DNA from 2 places in the Burkholderia sp. Bp8998 genome. Region 2 is predicted to be linked to the other one. Evidence: predicted binding sites of a transcription regulator. Region 2 holds the regulator's gene; the other holds the start of a gene.
What was found. The regulator LexA, encoded in region 2, represses DNA repair genes until DNA is damaged. The targets are predictions, from matches to a motif close to ACTGTATNNNNATACAGT.
Positions count from the first base shown of each region.

Region 1: the regulator LexA is predicted to act here: its motif matches at 1,723-1,740, upstream of DIE06_RS01425 (DUF2471 family protein).

Region 1 is NZ_QTQF01000001.1:309,034-319,640, reverse strand. Features, by position in the region: gene DIE06_RS01435 (NAD(P)H-dependent oxidoreductase) at 1-635, opposite strand, end outside; gene DIE06_RS01430 (LysR family transcriptional regulator) at 722-1,615, shown strand; gene DIE06_RS01425 (DUF2471 family protein) at 1,803-2,207, shown strand; gene DIE06_RS01420 (NADPH-dependent 2,4-dienoyl-CoA reductase) at 2,400-4,433, opposite strand; gene DIE06_RS01415 (AraC family transcriptional regulator) at 4,510-5,592, shown strand; gene DIE06_RS01410 (aconitase X swivel domain-containing protein) at 5,602-6,051, opposite strand; gene DIE06_RS01405 (aconitase X) at 6,044-7,291, opposite strand; gene DIE06_RS01400 (MarR family winged helix-turn-helix transcriptional regulator) at 7,359-7,787, opposite strand; gene DIE06_RS01395 (LysR family transcriptional regulator) at 7,898-8,818, shown strand; gene DIE06_RS01390 (MarR family winged helix-turn-helix transcriptional regulator) at 8,926-9,357, shown strand; gene DIE06_RS01385 (HlyD family secretion protein) at 9,419-10,507, shown strand; gene DIE06_RS01380 (DHA2 family efflux MFS transporter permease subunit) at 10,521-10,607, shown strand, end outside.
Region 2 is NZ_QTQF01000007.1:193,132-203,738, reverse strand. Features, by position in the region: gene DIE06_RS10795 (M20 family metallopeptidase) at 1-627, opposite strand, end outside; gene DIE06_RS10790 (LysR family transcriptional regulator) at 792-1,745, shown strand; gene mnmH (tRNA 2-selenouridine(34) synthase MnmH) at 1,810-2,937, shown strand; gene DIE06_RS10780 (permease) at 2,934-3,992, shown strand; gene DIE06_RS10775 (hypothetical protein) at 4,137-4,559, shown strand; gene DIE06_RS10770 (ABC transporter permease) at 4,608-5,441, opposite strand; gene nodI (nodulation factor ABC transporter ATP-binding protein NodI) at 5,448-6,362, opposite strand; gene DIE06_RS10755 (universal stress protein) at 6,689-7,186, shown strand; gene DIE06_RS10750 (DUF2939 domain-containing protein) at 7,277-7,987, opposite strand; gene DIE06_RS10745 (hypothetical protein) at 8,017-8,355, opposite strand; gene lexA (transcriptional repressor LexA) at 8,382-9,029, opposite strand; gene DIE06_RS10735 (sulfate ABC transporter substrate-binding protein) at 9,294-10,331, shown strand; gene cysT (sulfate ABC transporter permease subunit CysT) at 10,466-10,607, shown strand, end outside.

The sequences.
Region 1 (10,607 bases), on a different contig from region 2:
AGCGCCGCACGCGTTTCGTCGAAGCGCACGTCGTTCATCCGCCCCGTCCGGTAGATCACGAACGGCGGCAGCACGTCGAACCCCGGGTAATACAGGATCCCGTGCTGGATCGGGAATAGCACGTCGTCGATCGGCCCGTTGATGCCGCGCGCGCTGTAGTGCGACTCCCATCCGCCGGTCGTGACGATCACCATCGCGCGCTTGCCCGCGAGCGAGCCTTCGCCGTAACGGTCGCCCCAATGCCGGTCGGAATGCTCGCCGACGCCGTACGCGAAGCCGTACGCATACACACGCTCGACCCAGCCCTTCATGATCGCCGGCATCGAGAACCACCACAGCGGAAACTGCAGGATCACCGCGTCGGCCCACTTCAGCTTGGCCTGTTCGCGCGCGATGTCGTCGCGCTGCGTGCCCGTCTCGAACGCACGCTTCGAATCGAGCGCGGGATCGAAGCGCGCGTCGGGCGCACGGTCGATCACGTCATGTGCATCGAATGCGGCCTTCCAGTTCATCGCATATAGATCGGTCACCTGCACGGCATGGCCTGACGCTTCGAGATGCTCGACCGCGAAGTCCCGCAGCGCACCGTTCAGCGAGCGCGGCTCGGGATGGGCATAGACGATCAGCACGTTCATGTTGATTGCTCCGTTGATTGAATGACTGCAGGATGCCGTCGCCGAAGGTATATTGGAAATGAATTACTGATATTACAGGTATAGCCATGAACAATCTCAGACGGCTGGATCTGAACCTGCTGGTCACGCTCGACGTGCTGCTCGCCGAGCACAACGTCACGCGGGCGGCTGAAAAACTGAACATGTCGCAGCCGTCGGTCAGCGTGCAGCTGCAGAAACTGCGCGACCTGTTCGGCGATCCGCTGCTGCTGCCGGGGCCGCGCGGGATGCGGCCGACGGCGCGCGCGGAAACGCTGCGCGAGCCGCTGCGGGACGCGCTGGAGGCAGTCGAGCGCGCGGTGCTGACGGCCACGCCGTTCGATCCGGCAACCGCGACGAATACCTGGCGCGTGGCCGCGACCGACTACGGCGAATCGACGATCGTCCTGCCCGCACTGAACACGCTGCGTTCGGCCGCCCCCGCCACGCGGCTTGCCGTCGTCGAGCTCGTGCCGCCGCGCATCGAGCAGGACGCGGAGCGCAACGGTATCGACCTGGCCTTCCACACGACCGAAGGTTCGCCGGAAGGAATGCGGCGCCTGCCGCTGTTCGTCGAGCGATACGTGCTCGTCGGCCGCGCCGGTCATCCGAAACTGAAGCGGCGCCCGACGCTCGCGCAGTTCGGCGCGCTGGAACACGTGATCGTGTCGCCCGACGGCGGCGGCTTCTTCGGCGTGACGGACGACGCGCTCGCGAAAGCGGGTGCCGCGCGGCGTGTCGTGCTGTCCGTTCCGCATTTCCTGTTCGTGATGTCGGCCGTCGCCAGCACGGACCTCGTCGCGATGCTGCCCGAGCGGCTGGTGCACGGTACCCCCGCGTTGCGCGTGGTCGACACGCCGGTCGAGGTCCCCGGCTACGAAATGTCGATGCTGTGGCACGAACGCGTGCATCGCGACCCGGCGCATCGGTGGTTGCGTGAGACGATCGCCGCGTCGGTGTGAGTCGCTCGCGGAAACGGCACGGTTGCATGCGTCTGCCGCCATCGCTCCGCCCCTCGAACCCGGGTCGACGAACACATCTGCATTCAGGACTTGAAACCGCCTCGAACACTGTATATATTTACAGTGCTTTTGCACCATTTGACCCGAATTCCGTCACCCATGACGGACGGACTTTTGTGAGGCGACCATGTTCCAGTCATCCGCATTCGATCCCGAGCAACCCGGCTTCAACCCCGTCCACTTCGAGCGTGCCGCGCAGCGGGCGGTCGTCGACCTGCAGCGTGTCGTCGGCGGCCCTGCCCAACGCGCGCTCGGCCTGCGACGCCGCACCCATCCGGCCGCGGTGCGCACGATGAGCTGGGAGGCGCTGCTGAACGTCGAGGAACTCGCGTTCTCGAATACCGGTTTCCTGAGCCGCAACGATCCGACGGTCGTCGACGCGTTCATCCGCCTGCGCGACAGCCGGCTGGTCGCCGCGGACGTCGAGGAGCTGGTCGACTGGCGTCGCGACGACGACGACCTGCCGGCCGTCTACCTGATCGTCAAGGCGATGCTGGAAGCGGAAGAGGAAGAGCGGGCCGAAGCGGCCTGACGTACGCCGGCCGCTCGCGGATGTCGTTGTGCCGGAATCGCGTCGCCGCGTTGCATGGCGACGCTGCACATCCGCTCCGCGCTGCCCGCGTGCGCCGGATGCCGAATCATCGACCCGAAAGTCAGGCTTCGTCGCGCAGGCAAGCCACCGCCGCGCGACGCACGCCGTGTCGAAAGCCGACACGGCTGCCCGTCACAACCGCGCCGCGAGCCGCGAGCCCTGATCGATTGCACGCTTCGCATCGAGTTCGGCCGCCAGGTCCGCGCCGCCGATCAGGTGCACCGAGCGTCCGGCCGCCTGCAGCGGCGCGAGCAGCGCGCGCTGCGGTTCCTGCCCCGTGCACAGCACGATCGTGTCGGCTTCGATCAGTTCGTGATCGGTACGCTGTTCGCCGTACGACACGTGCAGCCCGCGCACATCGATGAGTTCGTAGTTCACGCCACCGATCATCTTCACCTGCTTCATCTTCAGCGTCGCGCGGTGAATCCAGCCGGTCGTCTTGCCGAGCCCCTTGCCGAGCGGCGCCGCCTTGCGCTGCAGCAGCGTCACTTCGCGCGCCGGCGCGGCGACCTGTGCGCGCGTCACGCCGCCACGCGTCACGGCCGGATCGGTCACGCCCCACTCCGCTTTCCACTCTTCCAGATCGAGCGTCGGCGACTCGCCGTCCTGCACCAGATATTCGGCGACATCGAAGCCGATGCCGCCGGCGCCGACCACCGCGACACGCCGGCCGACCGGCCGCCTGCCGGCGAGCACGTCGATATAGCTGAGCACGTTCGGCCCGTCCTGGCCGGGAATCTTCGGGTCGCGCGGCGCCACGCCGGTCGCGAGCACGATCTCGTCGTAGCCGCCCGCGATCAGGTCGCTTGCGTCGACGCGACGGTTCAGGTGCAGGTTCACACCGGTCAGCTCGACCTGCCGGCCGAAGTAACGCAGCGCTTCGTCGAACTCCTCCTTGCCCGGAATCCGCTTCGCCATGTTGAACTGGCCGCCGATCTCCGACGCCGCGTCGAACAGGTCGACGTGGTGCCCGCGCTGCGCGAGCACGGTCGAGCACGCAAGCCCGGCCGGCCCCGCGCCGACCACCGCGATGCGCTTCGGCTGCGGCACGCGCGCATAGGTCAGCTCTGTTTCATGGCAGGCGCGCGGGTTCAGCAGGCACGAAGCGATCTCGTTCTTGAACGCGTGATCGAGACACGCCTGGTTGCAGCCGATGCAGGTGTTGATCTCGTCGGCGCGACCCTGCGCGGCCTTGACGACGAACTCGGCGTCGGCGAGCAGCGGGCGCGCCATCGACACCATGTCCGCGCATCCGTCCGCGAGAATCTGCTCGGCCACTTCGGGCCGGTTGATCCGGTTGGTCGTCACGAGCGGGATGCCGACCTCGCCCTTCATCTTCTTCGTCACCCATGCGAACGCGCCGCGCGGCACCGACGTCGCGATCGTCGGTATGCGCGCCTCGTGCCAGCCGATCCCCGTGTTGATGATGGTCGCACCCGCGCGCTCGACGGCCTTCGCGAGCTGCACGGTCTCGCTCCAGTCGCTGCCGTCGGGAATCAGGTCGAGCATCGACAGCCGATAGATCAGGATGAAATCGCGCCCGACCGCTTCGCGCGTGCGCTCGATGATCTCGATCGGCAGGCGGATCCGGTTCTCGTACGAACCGCCCCACTGGTCGGTGCGCCTGTTCGTGTGCATCGAGATGAACTGGTTGATCAGGTAGCCCTCGGAGCCCATGATCTCGACGCCGTCGTAACCGGCCTCGCGCGCGAGCTGCGCGCAGCGGACGAACGCGCGGATCTGACGCTCGACGCCGCGCGCGCTGAGTTCGTGCGGCGCGAACGGCGAGATCGGCGACTTGATCTTCGACGGCGCGACCGCGAACGGGTGATAGCCGTAGCGGCCGGTATGCAGGATCTGCAGCGCGATCTTGCCGTCGTCCGCATGCACGGCGTCGGTGATCACGCGATGCCGCCGCGCGCCGGCCGACGTCATCAGCGTGCCGCCGAACGGCTTGGTCCAGCCGGCCACGTTCGGCGCGAAGCCGCCGGTCACGATCAGGCCGACGCCGCCGCGCGCACGCTCGGCGAAATAGTCGGCAAGGCGCGGCAGCGTCTTGCGGCTGTCCTCGAGGCCCGTGTGCATCGAGCCCATCAGCACGCGATTCTTCAGCGTGGTGAAGCCGAGGTCGAGCGGCGCGAGCAGGTGGGGAAAGGTCGTCGTCATGATCGTTCTGCGGTTAGGCGATGAATGCCATCGTAGGCCGCGCGCCGCCTTGAACGTGAGGGGGCAAACAGCCATAATGCTTGTCATTTCCGGCCAAATCGACATGACCTCCACGTCACGCAAGGACCACCTCGGGCTACGCCGGCCGACGATTCCGGTCGCCTATACGCGCCTGCTGCTGCAGGCGCTGGCCGCGCGCGGCGTCGATCTTGCCGCCGTGCGCGCGGGCACCGGGCTGCGCGATGCGGTGTTGGCCGAACCGGACGCGCGCGTCGCGCCGTCGCAATGGGGCCGGCTGGTGCTCAACGCGATCGAGATCGGCGGCGATCCGGGCATCGGGCTCGCGTTCGGGCTGCTGTTGAAGCCGACCGTGCACGGCTTCCTCGGCTACGCGACGCTGACCGCGCGGGACATCCGCGACGCGCTGGTCGTCACGCAGCGCTACTTCCGGATGCGCAATCGCCAATATCGTCTGACCTATGCGGAGGACGAGCACGGCGCGACGCTCGAGTTGCACGGCGTGCAGGCGAGCCCCGTGCTGCAGCATCACGTGATGTTCGAGTTCGTGCTGACGGGGCTCGCGCAGAACATCTCGCAGTGGTCCGGGCGCGCGTCGCCGCCGATTGCGCTGCGCTTCACGTGGCCCGAGCCCGGTTATTTCGCGCGCTATCGCGACCCGTTGCCGCCGGTCGAATTCGGCTGCCCGGCGAATGCGCTGTGGATCGCGCGCGACGTGCTCGACTGGCCGCTGCCGCTCGCCGACGAAGTCGCGCACCGGCAGGCGCTCGTGCAAGTCGAGCGCGAGTATGCGCAGGTGCGTCAGGACGAAGGCGATCTCGTCGAGCGCGTGCGCGCGGAACTCGCGCGCACGGCCGGCGACTATTCGAGCCCGGACGCGCTCGCCGACGCGCTGCTCGTGTCGCCCCGCACGTTGCGGCGCCGGCTCGAGGAGGCCGGATCGAGATATCGGCAACTGCTCGACGAAGCGCGGTTTCGCGACGCGAAGCAGTTGCTCGCCGCGTCGGACCTCGACCTGAAGACGATCGCCGAGCGGCTGCAATTCACCGACCCGGCGAATTTCACGCGGGCGTTCCGGCGCTGGGCCGGGCAGACGCCGAGTGCGTACCGGGAAGCGGCGGCGGCAACAGCGCGAGAGTAAGCCGGCAGGTCAGCCGCCGATATCAATCCGCGCACCGCCATCGCCCTCGCCCGCCTCGATCCGCACCTCGCCGGTCGCGGCGACGATCGCGTCATACACGTCGTCCGTCACGCACACCACCGGCACCGCGATCGCATACAGTTCGGCGGCGACGATCGCACCGATCGAGACGATCAGGTCGCGCTCCTTCAGCACGATCCCGACCGGCCCGGTGCCGTTGCGCACCGCTTCCGCGAGCACGCTGCTGCTCGAACTCGAGCCCTTCGCATGCGGCATCACCATGATCCGGCCGGCCAGGCTCGCGCCCGCCTGCGGATGCCCGCGATCGACGATCCGCCCCGCGCCCGAGTCGTAGCCGCCCCAGAAGCTGAGCGGCTTGTCGAGCACGATCGTCGTTGCGCATGCGCTGCCCGGCACGAGCGTGTCGCCCGTCAGATTCCCGATCGTTGCGTCAGTCATCGAATCGCACCTTTCCTTCGAACGCGGAGCGCACGCACTCGCGCATGCTGCCGTACGCCACCGTGACACCGATGTTCGCGGGCGCATACGACGCCCACTTCCCCGAGTTGGTCATCACCAGACCCGACAACTGCTTCATCACCGGCGTGATGTACGTGCAGGTGTCGACGACGATCTGGATGCCGCGCGCGTCGAACTTGCCGGCAAGCCCGAGCTCACCCAGCTCCCACAGGATGAAGCGGCTCGTATTCACGTAGAAATCGCACTTCGGCTTGCCGTCGAACCGATCGAGCAGCGCGTCGAGCGTGCGGAATTCGGCCAGCGAGAAATGCGGCGTGCCGAGCGCGACCGCGACGAGCGCATCGCCGTCCGCACCATGATTCAGCGTGCGGCGGATCGCGTCGAGATCGGCCATCGCGACGTCGACCGTTCGCTGCGCCGCCTGCCCGTGCAACGCGGCGTCGAGCGTCGGCGCCTCGGGCGTGACGCCCACCGCATGGAACAGCGCGACCGCCCCGCTCGATGCGGCGGCCGCGCCGAGCGCCTTGAGTTCGTCTTCGGTGGTGTCCGCGGGCAGTCCGACGATCGCCGGCACGGTCGCGCCGGCGATCCTGCCGATCAGCAAACCGAGCGCCGCGAAATGGATGTCGCGCGACGGACGGTGGCCGAAATCCGGTGCGTTGAACACGATCCGCGCCGCGCGATTCGATTCGACATGCAGCCCCGCATACGGCGCACGCCCGGTGATCGCGGCGGCCAGGTCGAGAAAGTCGCCGTAGCGGCTGGTGCGCGCACCAAGCACCGAATTGGCGAACACGATCGCATTGGATTCGGCCCATGCGATCTGCTCGCCGACGCGCGGACGATGCTTCAGCTGATACGGCGCGCACGTGAAGCTCGATTCGCAGCCGAGCTGCAGGTGCGCATCCATCAGGCGTTGCGCATCGCGCTGGATCGTGCGATCACCGTGATACAGCTCGGGATGGATCAGGTCGAGCGACCCGACGTTCAGGGTGGTCGGCACCGCGACCCGCGCGCCGGTGTCGACGAAATACTCGACGAAGTCGAGGCTGGTCTGGCCGTGGTAAAGACAGCCGTCGATATGCGCGGACGTGATGTCGATCAGGTGCGGCGCCGACATGACCTCGGCGGTTCGCGCGACGATCCGCATCGCGCGCGCGACGCCGTCGCCGAATGCGCCGCGCAACATCGCGTCGTCGCGCTCGCTCAACTGCAGCATGGGGGGTGCTCCTCGTGTCTCGTCCGGTGGATCCGGATCGCTTTTGTCATACTACCGCGCGTTGCCCCTATCGCTGCGCCGTCAGGCTGAACAGTTCGTCGCGCAGCGCCTTGGCCCGGCCGCGGCCGAACTGCGTCTCGAACTCGTCCTGCGCGGCCTGCCACTCGACTTTCGCCTGCGCGTAGGTCCGCTCGCCGAGCTTCGTCAGGCTGAGCGCATGCGCGCGCGCGTCATGCTCGGACGCGGCCGCGGCGACGAATCCGTCGCGCTGCAGCGGCTTCAGTGCGCGCAACAGCGTCGTGCGATCCATCACCAGCCGATCGGCAAGCTCGCTCATCACCAGGCCGGGCCGGTGCGACAGGTTCGCCATGATCGAGAACTGCGCGGGCGTGACGCCGACCGGGGCCAGATGCCGCTCGTAGAGTTGCGTGACGAAGCGCGCCGCCTGACGCAGCGCGAGGCAATTGCAGGCTTGGGTCATCGGGATATCGTTCATGACCGGCAATTTATATGTGCATATGCATAAAGTCAATGTACACTCCGCCGTAACATGGCCGGGCCGGCCGTGTGCATCGGGCGCCTCGCCATCGCCTCGAGGAGACGAACATGGACTACATCGACAAGCTGCGGATCTTCCGATCGGTGGTGGAAACGCGCAGCTTCACGCGCGCCGCCGACATGCACGGCCTCGCGCGGCCGGTCGTGTCGCGGGCGGTCGCGGATCTGGAGGCGCGCTTCGGCAGCCGCCTGCTGCACCGGACCACCCGCCAGGTCTCGCTGACCGAAACCGCCGAGCGCATCTACGAACGCTGCGCGGCCGTGCTCGACGAACTCGATGCGCTGGAAGCGCAGGCACAGTCGCATACGCGCGAGCCCGAGGGACTGCTGCGCCTCGTTGCGCACACGACAGCCGCGCTGAACCGGCTCGTGCCGCTGATCGCAGGCTTCAAGGCCGCGCATCCGCAGGTGCGCCTCGACGTCACGCTGACCGAGCGCCCGGTCGATCTCGTTGGCGAAGGCTATGACATCGGCATCGTCGTGCCGTACATGCTGACGAGCGAGACGACCGTCGTGCGGCTCGTCGAACGCATTCCGGTGGTGATCGTCGCGACGCCCGCGTATCTGCGTACGCATCCGCGTCCCGAGACACCGGCCGAACTCGCCGGTCATGCGTTCGTGCCGATGTCGCCGTCGCTGCGCCGGCCCGCTCTGTCGTTCCGCGTCGACGGCGACACGCTGACCGTGCCGCTGAGCTTCGACATCTCGTCGAACAGCCCCGTCTTCAACCGCGAAATGGTGATGCACGACTTCGGCATCGGCGTCGTGCCGAGAACGCTCGTCGAAACCGAACTCGCGTCAGGCACGCTCGTGCAGCTGCTCGAAGGCGCCGACCTCGTCGACGCGTTCGTGGAAATCAAGCTCGCCTACGCAAACCGCGCACTGCTGCCCGCGAAGGTCAAGGCGTTCATCGACTACACGGCCGCGTACTGCGACCGCGAAGGCCGGATTGTTCCGGCCGCGGCCTGATCCGGCGCGAAAACGCGCCGTTCGGCCGCCGATTGGTACAGCCGCGACACCAATCTGATCCTGCCCCGCCCCTCGCTTCAGGCCGCCCTGCCGCCTAACATGTGCACATGCACAAGACCACGCTTACCGATGACGATTGCTTCGCGGTCCGGCAAGCCGCCCGGCGAATCTCGCAGTTCTATGAGCGCTACCTGTCGCGCGCGGGCGTCACGCCGTCGCAGTACAGCATCCTCGCGCTGCTGCGGGAGCACCCAGGCCTGACCATGGCGACGCTGTCGACGGTGCTGGTGATCGAGCGCACGGCGCTGTTGCGCGCGCTCAAGCCGCTGGTCGGTGCGGCCCTGGTCACCGGCCGGATCGAGGCGCGTTGCCGCCGCCAGACGTTCGCGCTGACCGCGCACGGCGAAACGAAGGTCGCCGACGCGCATGTGCACTGGCTCGCCGCCCAGGAAGCGTTCGAGCAGCGGTTCGGGCCGGCCCGGGCGGCCCGCCTCAGAGACGAATTGTTCCGGATCACGCACGACCTGCCGGAACGCTAGGTTCCCCGATCGGCGACGCATCGTCGGTCGTTTCAAATAGTGCATATACATAGGTGAATCGATGGAAACGACCCAAGCCGCTGCCTCCCGCGAGGCAGCCACAATCGACCGGCCGGCAAAGCAGCGCCGCGTGCCGTGGATGCGGATCGCGGTGGCCGCCGTGGTCGTCGCGGTCGCGGCCGCGGCGCTCGACTGGCTGTTCGTGCTGCGCTTCCAGGAAAGCACCGACGATGCGTATGTCGGCGGCGACGTCACGGTGCTCGCGCCGAAGGTGAACGGTTTCGTCGACAGGATTCTCGTGACCGACAACCAACCCGTGAAGGCCGGCGACGTGCTCGTGCAGCTCGATGCGCGCGACTACGACGCGAAGCTCGCGCAGGCGAGTGCCGAAGTCGACAGCGCGCGCTCCGCGGTGGCCGAACTCGAAGCGAAGCAGCAACTTCAATACGCGGTGATCGGCCAGCATGCGGCGGACCGGAATGCATCGTCGGCCGAACTCACGCGTGCGTCGTCCGACCGCGTGCGCTACCGCGAGCTCGTGAAATCCGATGCGGTGTCGAACCAGATCGTCGAACGCGCGGACGCCGACTATTCGAAGGCGGATGCGGCCGTCGCGCGCAGCGACGCTGCTTTGCTTGCATCGAAGCGGCAGCTCGACGTGCTCGGCGCGCAGCTCGCCGATGCGCGGGCCCGCGTGAACACGGCACTTGCCGCGCAACGCGTCGCGGCGCTCAACGTCGAGTACACGACGATCCGCTCGCCGGTCGACGGTTACGTCGGCAACCGCACGGGCCGCGTCGGGATGCTCGCAAACGTCGGCGTGCCGCTGCTGACGGTCGTACCCGCGTCGGGGCTGTGGATCGACGCGAACTTCAAGGAGGACCAGCTGCGCAAGATGCATGCGGGCGATCGCGTCGACGTCGCGCTCGATGCGTCGAGCACGCGCCTGCATGGCCGCGTCGACAGCCTGGCGCCCGCGACCGGCGCAACCTTCAGCGTGCTGCCGCCCGAAAACGCGACCGGCAACTTCACGAAGATCGTGCAGCGCGTGCCGGTGCGCGTGCAGCTCGATCCGCAGCCGGGCATCGAGCACGTGCTGCGCCCGGGTCTCTCCGCGGTCGTGATCGTGCATACCGACCACGCAAACTGAACGGGAGCCGACGATGACCACCGCGTTTTCCGGCGACCCCGCGTCGCAACCGACGAAGCAGCGCGTCTTCGCGTTCGCACTGATGTGCGTCGGCTTCTTC
Region 2 (10,607 bases):
GTTGACGGCGCCACGCGAGCCGAGGAACACGGTCGGACGTTCGGCGGTGAGACGCGGCCCGTCCGACGCGATCAGCACGTCGGCCGCGAGCGCGTCGCACTCCTGGCGGCACAGCGCGTCGAGGCCCGGCGACCCCGTTTCCTCGCCCATCTCGATCAGCAGTTTCGCGTTGAAGCCGAGCCGGCCGTCGCGCGCGTCGAGCACGCTTGCCAGCGCGGCCAGGTTGATCGTGTGCTGGCCCTTGTTGTCGGCGCTGCCGCGGCCGTACCAGCGATCGCCGTCGACGGTCAGCGTCCACGGCGACAGCGGCGCGCGCCATTGCGCGTCGTAGCCGCGCACGACGTCGCCGTGACCATAGATGAGCACGGTCGGCAGCGCGTCGTCCTCGTGGCGCGACGCCAGCAGGAACGGGCCGCCGCCGTCGACGGGGTTCTCGACGATCCGCGACGTGAAACCCAGGTGGGCGGCCTCCGGCGCGATCTCGTCGGTCAGATAGGCGCGCAGCGCGGCGCCCGAGCCGCTGTCCTGGCTCTCGGTGCGCAGGCCGACGCGGCGGCTCAGGGTCGTGAAGAACGCGCCCGATTCGAACTGGTTCAGCGCGTGCTGAATGGCGGTGGTACGGCTCAAGACGTGTCTCCTTATCGGTTTTCCGGCGGGCGCGGCGCGCATTGACCGAGCGTGCGATCGATTCTAGAAAGCCGTTTTTTTTGTCACAATGATCGAATTTCGAACATTTCTTTGCCGAAAAGGCAAAGCGGATCGGCCTGGACGACGGGCTCGGGGACAGAACGATGGCGGCTTTCCTGCATGGTCTTGCGCTGCGGTATTTCGTCGAAGTGGCGCGCACCGGGTCGATCAGCGACGCATCCGCGCGGCTGCACGTGGCCGTCTCGGCGATCAGCCGGCAGATCGCGAAGCTCGAGAGCGAGCTCGGCGCGCCGCTGTTCGAGCGCCGGCCGCGCGGGATGGCGTTGTCGGAGGCCGGCGAACGGCTGCTGGGCTTCGCGCAGCGCAGCCTGCTGGAGGCCGAGCACGTGATGAAGGAAATCGGCGGGCTGGAGGCGCTACACGGCAGCCTGCTGAAGGTCGCCTGCTCGGAAGGCTTCGCGATCGATTTCCTGCCGGGCGCGCTCGCCGGTTTCAAGGCGCGTCACCCGGGCGTCGATTTCTCGGTATGGGTCGTGTCGCCGGCGGAAGCGACGCGGCGCGTGCGCGACGGCGATGCCGACATCGGGCTGACGTTCAGCTTGGCGCCGGAGCAGGGTGTGCGCGTCGAACACACGGAGCGTGCGCCGGTCTTCGCGCTCGTGCGGCGCGACCATCCGCTCGCGGCGCGCGACTCGGTGTCGCTCGCCGATGTCGCACGGCACCCGCATGTGCTGCCCGAGGCCGGCACGACGGTGCGCCAACTGATCGACATTGCGTGCGTGCTCGACGGGCTCATGCTCGAGCCGGAACTGACCAGCAACAACACCGCGGTGATGTACCGCTACGCGCAGCGTACCGGTGCGGTGATGTTCACCGGGCTGCTGTCGGTGCGGGACCGCTTCGACGCGGACGGCTTCGTCGTCGTGCCCGTCACGAACCCCCAACTTCGCGAGCGCAGCATCCAGGTGCAGACCATGGCGGGGCGCGATCTGCCCGCGTCGGTGCGCGCGTTTCGTGACCATCTGATCGACGTGATGAGCGCCGCGTCGCCCCCGCCGGTTGCCGCGCGCGGCCCGAGACGCCCGGGCGTGAGATAATCGCAAATCCGCCCTCCGTGCCCGTGCGGCTCGCCGAGCCGCATCGCCCCTGTTCGACGCCAAATTGAAGAACCTGATTGTCACCCTCGATCGCGCCGGCGAGTTCGACGAGATCATCGACGTGCGCACGCCGCTCGAATTCGCCGAGGACCATATCCCCGGCGCGCTGAACGCGCCCGTGCTCAGCAACGAGGAGCGCGTGATCGTCGGGACGATGTACCGCCAGGTGTCGCCGTACGAAGCGACGCGCGTCGGCGCGGCGATGGTCGCACGCAACATCGCGCGCCATCTCGACACCACCTTTGCCGACCGTCCGCGCAACTGGCGTCCGCTGATCTACTGCTGGCGCGGCGGCAAGCGCTCGGGCTCGATGACGACCTGGTTCAACCTGATCGGCTGGCAGGCGCGCCAGCTCGACGGCGGCTACAAGGCGTACCGCCAGTCGGTGTGCGCGACGCTCGACACGCTGCCGACGCGCTTTCGCTACATTGCGCTCGTCGGCCATACGGGCTGCGGCAAGACGCGGCTGCTGAACGCGCTGCGCGATGTGGGTGCGCAGACGCTCGATCTCGAGGCGCTCGCGTGTCATCGCGGTTCGCTGCTCGGCGCGCTGCCGGGCAAGCCGCAGCCGTCGCAGAAGGGGTTCGATTCGGGGCTCGTCGAGACACTCGGGCGTTTCGACCCCGAATGGCCGGTGTTCGTCGAATCGGAAAGCCGCAGGATCGGGCTCGTGCATCTGCCGATCGCGTTGATCGACGCGTTTCACGCCGGGCCGTGGGTGCAGGTCGACGCGGCGCACGACGAGCGCATCGCCTTCCTGCTGGAAGACTACGCCCACCTGTTCGACGATCCGGCGGCGTTCAAGGCGCAGCTCCATCGGCTGATCGGCCTACACAGCCGTGACGAGGTGGCGCACTGGAATGCGCTGATCGATGCCAATGCGCGGGCCGACCTGTTCACCGAGCTGATCGACAAGCATTACGATCCCGCCTATGCGCGCACCTACCGTGCAACGTACAACAAGCCGAACCGGGCGCTGACGTTCACGTTCCAGCCGAACGCGGCCGACGTGCGCGATCAGGCGCGCACGCTGCTGGCCGGGCTCGCGCAAGCGGGGCTGCCTGCGTCGGCCGCGCTGGCGGCAGGCACGGAATCCGCAACCGTTAAAAACCAATCGACCACCACACGATGACGACCACACGCACCCAACCCAGTCCGGCGCTCGGCTGGATGACCTTCCTGCTGATCGCGGTCGCGGGACTGTTCTACGTGAAATGGTTCCCGTACTACAACAAGGCATTCGTCGCCGCCGAGCATCATTCGATCGGCCAGTCGATCCTGATGGGCACGTCGGCGAGCGCCCCCGAGCCGTCGCTGAAGGCCGCACTAGACTACGCGTGGGCATACGGCAAGGCGATCTGGCAGGCCATGGTGCTCGGCCTGCTGCTCGGTTCGGCCGTGCAGGCGCTGCTGCCCGCGCACTGGGTCGCGCGCGTGCTGGGTCGCACGGGCTTCGGCAGTGTCGCCGCGGGCGGCCTGCTGTCGCTGCCCGGCATGATGTGCACGTGCTGCGCGGCGCCGGTCGTCGCGGGCCTGCGCGCGCGGCACGCGTCGCCGGGCGGCGCGGTCGCGTTCTGGCTCGGCAACACGGTGCTGAATCCGGCCGCGCTGGTGTTCATGGGCTTCGTGCTCGGCTGGCACTGGAGCGCGCTGCGGCTCGTGCTCGGCATCGCGATGGTGTTGGGGATCGGCTATCTGCTGAACCGTATCGCGCGTCCCGAGGACCGCAGCATCGACGACACGCAACTCGCCGCGCTGGTGGCCGAACAGGCTGCCGCGGGCAATCCGTTCGTCCGCTGGATGAAACTGCTCGTGCGCATGGCCGTGCGGCTCGTGCCCGAATACATCGTGCTCGTGCTGCTGCTCGGCGCGGCGCGCGCGTGGCTGTTCCCGCATATCGGCCCGGACATCGGCAACCACCTCGGCTGGATCATCGCGTTCGCGGTTGCGGGCACGTTGTTCGTGATCCCGACGGCCGGCGAGGTGCCGATCATCCAGGCAATGCTGTCGCTCGGCATGGGCGTCGGCCCGGCCGCCGCGCTGCTGATGACGCTGCCGCCGATCAGCGTGCCGTCGCTCGCGATGCTCGCGCGTTCGTTCAAGCCTTACATGCTGGCGATCGTCACGGGCCTCGTCGTCGTATTCGGGGTCGCGAGCGGGCTGCTCGCGATCGCGTTCGGGTTCTGACGGGCGCGGACGAGACGGCGGCCGGACCTGCGTGATGGCCGCTGCGGCGCGCGCTGACCGATCCCGCCGCGCGACCGTCGTATTCATCCGGCACCGCCGCCTCACGCATGCGGTGCCCTTTACAAGAAGCAAACAGGAAAACGCATGACCCAACCGAAGATTCATCCTCGACTCGAAAAGGCGCTGACGCGCGGCGATCTCGCGATCCGCCAGGCCAATTCCGCGCGGGCGACTGCCGTGCTGAACGCGCTCGGCACGATGATCATCGAAGCCTCCGCCACGATCGGCGTCGAGGCCAGCATCGAGATTCCGCAGGGCGACCGCATTTACGATCCGGTGAACGGCCTGTGGCCGCAGAAGATGCTGGTATCGTTCGACGGTCCGGTCGACGAAGCCGACGCGGAAGAACTGCGCGCGGTGTATCTGGTCGCCGACGATCCGGGTACGCAGTTCCGCGTCGAATGGCATCGCGCGGACGGCAAGCTCGGCCGCCAGGAAGGCGGCCCGCTGGCGATCGTCGCGTTCCTGACCGACGTCGAGATCCCGTGGAGCGACGACGACGAGTAACGTCGCCGCCACTTCGTCGCATCGAGCCGGCGCCGTGCGCGCCGGCCGTCAACGCATCATCCGCCGCCGGAACAGCCACGCGGAGACGATGAATCCGCCGACCGCATAGCCGGCGAGCGCCGCGAGATGCAGGCCGACGTCCGTCGCCGGCCGGCCGAGCATCGCGGGCCGGATCAGTTCGACCGCGTTCGCGAGCGGCAGCACGTGTGCGGCGTGCTGTGCGATCGGCGGCAACTGCGTGATCGGGAAGAACACGCCCGACAGCAGCAGCATCGGCGTCAGCACGAGCGTCTGATAGAACATGAAGAAGTCGTAGGACGGCGCGAGCGCGGTGACGATCATCGCGGTGCTCGCGAACGCGAGGCCGGCGAGTGCGATCACGGGCAGCGCCGCGAGCATCGACGGAAACCGCGCATAGCCGAGCAGGCCCGCGACGAGCATGATCGCGACGCCCGACAGCAGCGCCTTGCTCGCTCCCCAGACAATCTCCCCGAGCACGATGTCGCCCAGCGCGAGCGGCGTGTGCATGATCGCTTCCCAGGTGCGCTGCACGTGCATCCGCGAGAAGCCCGAATACATCGACTCGAAGCTCGCGGACATCATCACGCTCGATCCGACCGTGCCGGCCGCGAGGAACGCGATATAGGACACGCCGTCGACATGGCCGAGCATCAGGCCGAGCCCGAACCCCAGCCCGAACAGGTAGATCATCGGATCGGCGAGATTGCCGAACAGCGACGCGAGCGCGAGCTTGCGCCACACGAGGTAGTTGCGCCGCCACACGGCGATCCAGTTGGTGGCATTCGCGGGCAGCGCGATTGCGAAGCGTGATTCGCGTGGCGGTGCGGACGGCGCGGCGGCGGAATAGTTGCGTACGTCCATGATCGATCAGTCCTGCATTTCGCGGCCCGTGAGCCGCAGGAACACATCTTCCAGATTGGCCGGGCGATGCAGATAGCGCAATCCCGTGCGACCCTTGAGTCGCGCACTGAGCGGCTCGGGATCGGTCACGTAGCAGAACAGCGTCTCGCCGCTGATCTCGGTGTGCTTCGCGAACGGCGCCAGCTCGTCGCGCAAGGCGACCGGGTCGGGCCCGTAGATCTCGATCACGTCGCAGCCGATCTCCGATTCGATCAGCGCATGCGGCGCGCCTTCGGCGATCTTGCGGCCTTCCTCGATCACGCACAGCCGGTCGCACAGGCGCTCGGCTTCCTCCATGAAGTGCGTGGTGATCAGGATCGTCTTGCCGCGCGCGAGCAGCGAACGCAACCGCTCCCACATCAGGTGCCGCGCCTGCGGATCGAGACCCGTCGTCGGCTCGTCGAGCACCAGCACGTCGGGATCGTTGACGAGTGCGCGTGCGAGCGTCAGACGGCGCTTCATCCCGCCCGACAGCTCGCCGACCTTCGCATCGGCCTTGTTTTCCAGCTTCGCAAATTCGAGCAACGGCTGCACGAGCGCCCGGGAAGCCTGCGCCGACATTCCGAAATAGCGGCTGAACACGAGCAGGTTTTCGCGGACCGTGAAGTCGGGGTCGAGGTTGTCGAACTGCGGGACGACGCCGACGCGCTGGCGCGCATGCCGCGCGCGCGACGGAACCGGTTCGCCGCACAGCGAAATGGTGCCGGCGTCGGGATACACGAGGCCGAGCAGCATCTTCAGCGTCGTGGTCTTGCCGGCGCCGTTCGGCCCAAGCAGGCCGTAGCATTCACCGGCCTGCACGTGGAAGGACAGGTCGTTGACGACGAGCTTGTCGCCATAGCGCTTTTCGACGTTCCGGAAATCGATCGGTGCAACGGACATGGGCAGGTTGTCGTTGTGAGCGGGCGCGGACGCGTTTCGCGGCTGGCCGGATCGGCATGCCGGCCGGCGAACGGTTCGGGCGAATGCGTGTCACATGGGCATGACCGCGGCAAACGCAGTCGAGGGCACGAACGGGCCATTCTAGTGCATCGGCGGCGTCTCTTCCGGGCATGCCCGCACGGCACGGTGCATGCGCACACGGATCGTGCACCGCATCATCGCCGACGCGCCCCGCGCGGCGAATCAGCGTTTTCCATCCCTTGCGTCCTGAATTGCGGCGCACCATGATGAGTGCATAGGGTACGTAGTCGCGACAGGGAGGTTTCATGGCTAGCTACAACAAGATTCTGCTGTGCTACGACGGCACGCTCGAAGGACGCAAGGCATTGCGGTGCGGTGCCAATCTCGCGCTCGACCTGAAGGCGGAAACGCATTTGCTGTCGGTCGTCGACATGCGCTCGAGCATCGCGCAAAGCGCAGGGCTGCTGACCGACGTCGCGTGCGGCCGCTTCGAGGAAACCGCACGCGAGATCCTGCAGGAAGGCGTGAACTGGTTGCGCGAGCGTGGCGTTCAGGCGGAAGGCCATTTCGCGTTCGGCTATCCGATCGACGAAATCGCGAATCTCGCGACGGAGTTGAAGGTCGACCTCGTCGTCGTCGGTCATCGGTGCCGCAGCGGATTGTCGAGATGGTGGATGGGGTCGGGCAACACGCAACTGCTCGATCGCGTGAGCTGCAGCATTCTGGTCGCGTGTTCGTCGGCGGAAGAACAAAAGGCCGAGATCGCGCGCGAACGCGAGGCGGCCACCGCGAGCGGTAAGTGACGCAGTGATCGCGCGACCGGCCGGGTTGTCCTGCGATCCGCGCCGGTTGCTCGCCGTGCCGCCTCAGCGGCATCTACCCCGATTGCAACCTCAGGCGTGCAGGTCGATCGCGGACAGCTTCCACGAGAACAGGCCGAAGCGGTGGAAGATCGCCGCATAGCGCGTGCCGTCGGCACTGCGCCGGTAGGTCACGACAAATTCATCGATATTCCGGTAGCCGGCACTCGTTTGCTGCCGATGGCCCGCGTCGGTCGGGCTGGCCGGCGCCGGCACCGGCGCGGGTGCGGCGGCCGGCGCCGATGCGGTCGAGACGGACGCATTGCTGCCCGGTACCGGGGTGCCCGCCGGATTGACCGGCGGTGCGGCCGGTGCGTTGCCAGGCGCACCACCCGACGGCGGGCCCGACCATTCGGGTGGCCGTTCGCCCGGATTACCGCGCGGGGGAATGCCGCTCATCAGCGCCGCCACACCTTCCGGTGTCGCGTAGGCATCGACAAGCGGGCCGATCAACGCAGATCCGATCAGCGCGCCAATCACCGCGAACGGATTGTCCTTCTTCACAGCGTCGATCCGGCGCATCAACTCTTCCGTGACCTGCTGCTTCAGGCTGATGCGCAGCGACGGAAAATCGACATATTCGCTGACCGATTGCGCATCGCGCGCATCGATCGCCGATTTCAGGCGACCGAGCGCGACGTACGGCGATGCGTATGCATAGCCGATCGCCACCAGTACGGCGACGGCCAGCACGACGATCACTAGGGGCTTGAGCCGCCACGCGCGGCCCGAAGATCCGGTCACGATGCCTCCGGTGCGGACAGGTTCCGCAATCAGAGACCGCCGTGCGTGGCCGATCGTTCCTCGGCGATGCAGCGATCGATCATCCGGCACACGGCATCGATCGTCCCGACCATGATCAGGCGCGACCGGCCGTGATAGACGCGCACGGGCGCACGGCGCGCCGGTTCCGCGTGATTCAGGCCGGCGTTCAGCGAGACCCGCGCGAATGCGGGCAGCGCTGACGGCAGCAGCGACGCCTGCCGTTCAACTGCGACTTCTTGGTTCCCCACGGGCGCCGCGGCGGACAGCGGCGCGCAGGGCGTGCGGCCGCGCAGGTGACGCAGGCGACCGAATTGACGGAAAGGCAGCAAACGGGAAAGGCGTTCCATGATGTTCTCCTCAGCGAGACCGATTGTCAGAGTTCGCCCGAGCGGATCAGCCCGACGGCGATGCCTTCGAGCGCGAATTCCGCGCTGCCGGCCTTGACGAAGATGTTTTCGTAATCCGGGTTTTCGGCGATCAGCTCGAGGCCGCCGGGCCGGCGCATCAGGCGCTTGACCGTGACGTCGTCGCCGAGCCGCGCGACGATGATCTGGCCGTCCTTCGCTTCCGTGCGCTTCTGCACGGCGAGGAGGTCGCCGTCGAGAATGCCGGCGTCGCGCATCGACAGGCCGCGCACCTTCAACAGGTAGTCGGGCTTGCTGGTGAACAGCGCGGGATCGCACGCGTAATGCTGCGAGATGTGCTCCTGCGCGAGGATCGGGCTACCGGCCGCCACCCGGCCGACGAGCGGCAGCGACAGTTGCATCAGGCCGGCGTGCGGCAGCGTGAACTGGTGCGGTGCGTCGTCGATGCCGAGCAGGCGGATGCCGCGCGACGCGCCGGCGGCCAGCTCGATCACGCCCTTGCGCGCCAGCGCACGGAGGTGCTCCTCGGCCGCATTCGGCGAGCTGAAGCCCAGCTCTGCCGCGATCTCGGCGCGCGTGGGCGGGAAACCGGAGCGCTCGATCGCGCGGCGGATCAAGTCGAACACTTGCTGCTGACGGGCGGTGAGTTTGGTCATGGCTGAACTGTATGGATAGACAGTGAGCTGTATTTTTATACAGTACTTCGCGAATTTCAAGCGTTACTTGAGGTTCGACGCGATCGCGCCGGTTCCGACGCGGTTTCGCGACGTCCGGACGCCGGTTCGTCTGCCGCAACCGTCCGTCCCGTCTGCGTTAGCACTTTTGAGTATTAAAAAATGAAGAACGATTATTTTTAATCATGTAACCCGTTCGTTAGACTGGCCCGACATCGCAATACCGACAACACTGGAGAACCAAGGATGGCGAAGCGCAATACGGGGCTGGCGGGCGGAGTGGGCCGCCTGATCGCAACACTCGCGCTGGGCGCGGCGGCGGCGCTGGGCGTCGCGACACATGCCCAGGCCGATACGACGTTCCTGAACGTGTCCTACGACCCGACGCGCGAGCTGTACCAGGACTTCAACCAGGCATTCGGCAAGGAGTGGAAGGCGAAGACGGGCGAGACGGTCAACTTCAAGCAGTCGCACGGCGGCTCGGGCGCGCAGGCGCGCTCGGTGCTCGACGGCCTGCAGGCCGACGTCGTGACGCTCGCGCTGGCCTACGACATCGACGCGCTCGCCAACAAGGGGCTCGTCAACAAGGACTGGCAGAAGCGCCTGCCGGACAACGCGTCGCCGTACACGTCGACGATCGTGTTCCTGGTGCGCAAGGGCAACCCGAAAGGGATCAAGGACTGGGACGACCTGACGAAGCCGGGCATCTCGATCGTCACGCCGAACCCGAAGACGTCGGGCGGTGCGCGCTGGAACTACCTGGCCGCATGGGCGTACGCGGTCCACAAGCCGGGTGGCAACGAGCAGACCGCGAAGGAATTCGTGACGAAGCTCTACAAGAATGCGGGCGTGCTCGACTCGGGCGCGCGCGGTGCGACGACGAGCTTCGTGCAGCGCGGGATCGGCGACGTGCTGATCGCGTGGGAGAACGAGGCGTTCCTGTCGGTCAAGGAATTCGGTACCGACAAGTTCGAGATCGTCGTGCCGTCGGTGAGCATCCTGGCCGAGCCGCCCGTGGCCGTGGTCGACAAGGTGGTCGACAAGAAGGGCACGCGCAAGCTGGCCGAGGCCTACCTGAATTTCCTGTATAGCCCGCAGGGCCAGGAGATCGCGGCGCGCAACTACTACCGTCCGCGTTCGAAGAACGTGCCGGCGAACCTGACGAAGCAGTTCCCGAAGCTGAAGCTGTACACGGTCGACGACACGTTCGGCGGCTGGACGAATGCGCAGAAGACGCATTTCGCGGACGGCGGTGTGTTCGACTCGATCTACAAGCCGCAGTAAGGCCAGGCAGCAACCCATAACGACAGCGGCGCGCCACGACAGCGCGCCGCATCCCCGATTGCCCGCCGGCGCGACACCTCGCGCCCGCGTTTGCGTCGGACCCGTGAGCAGCAACGACCCAGCAAGAGCATCCGATGACGACGTACACCTTTCGCAAGCCGAGCGCGCTGCCCGGTTTCGGCGTGACGCTCGGCATCACGGTGGCCTATTTGAGCCTCGTGGTGCTGATCCCGCTCGCCGCCACGTTCCTGAAGACCGCGACGCTGTCGTGGGACC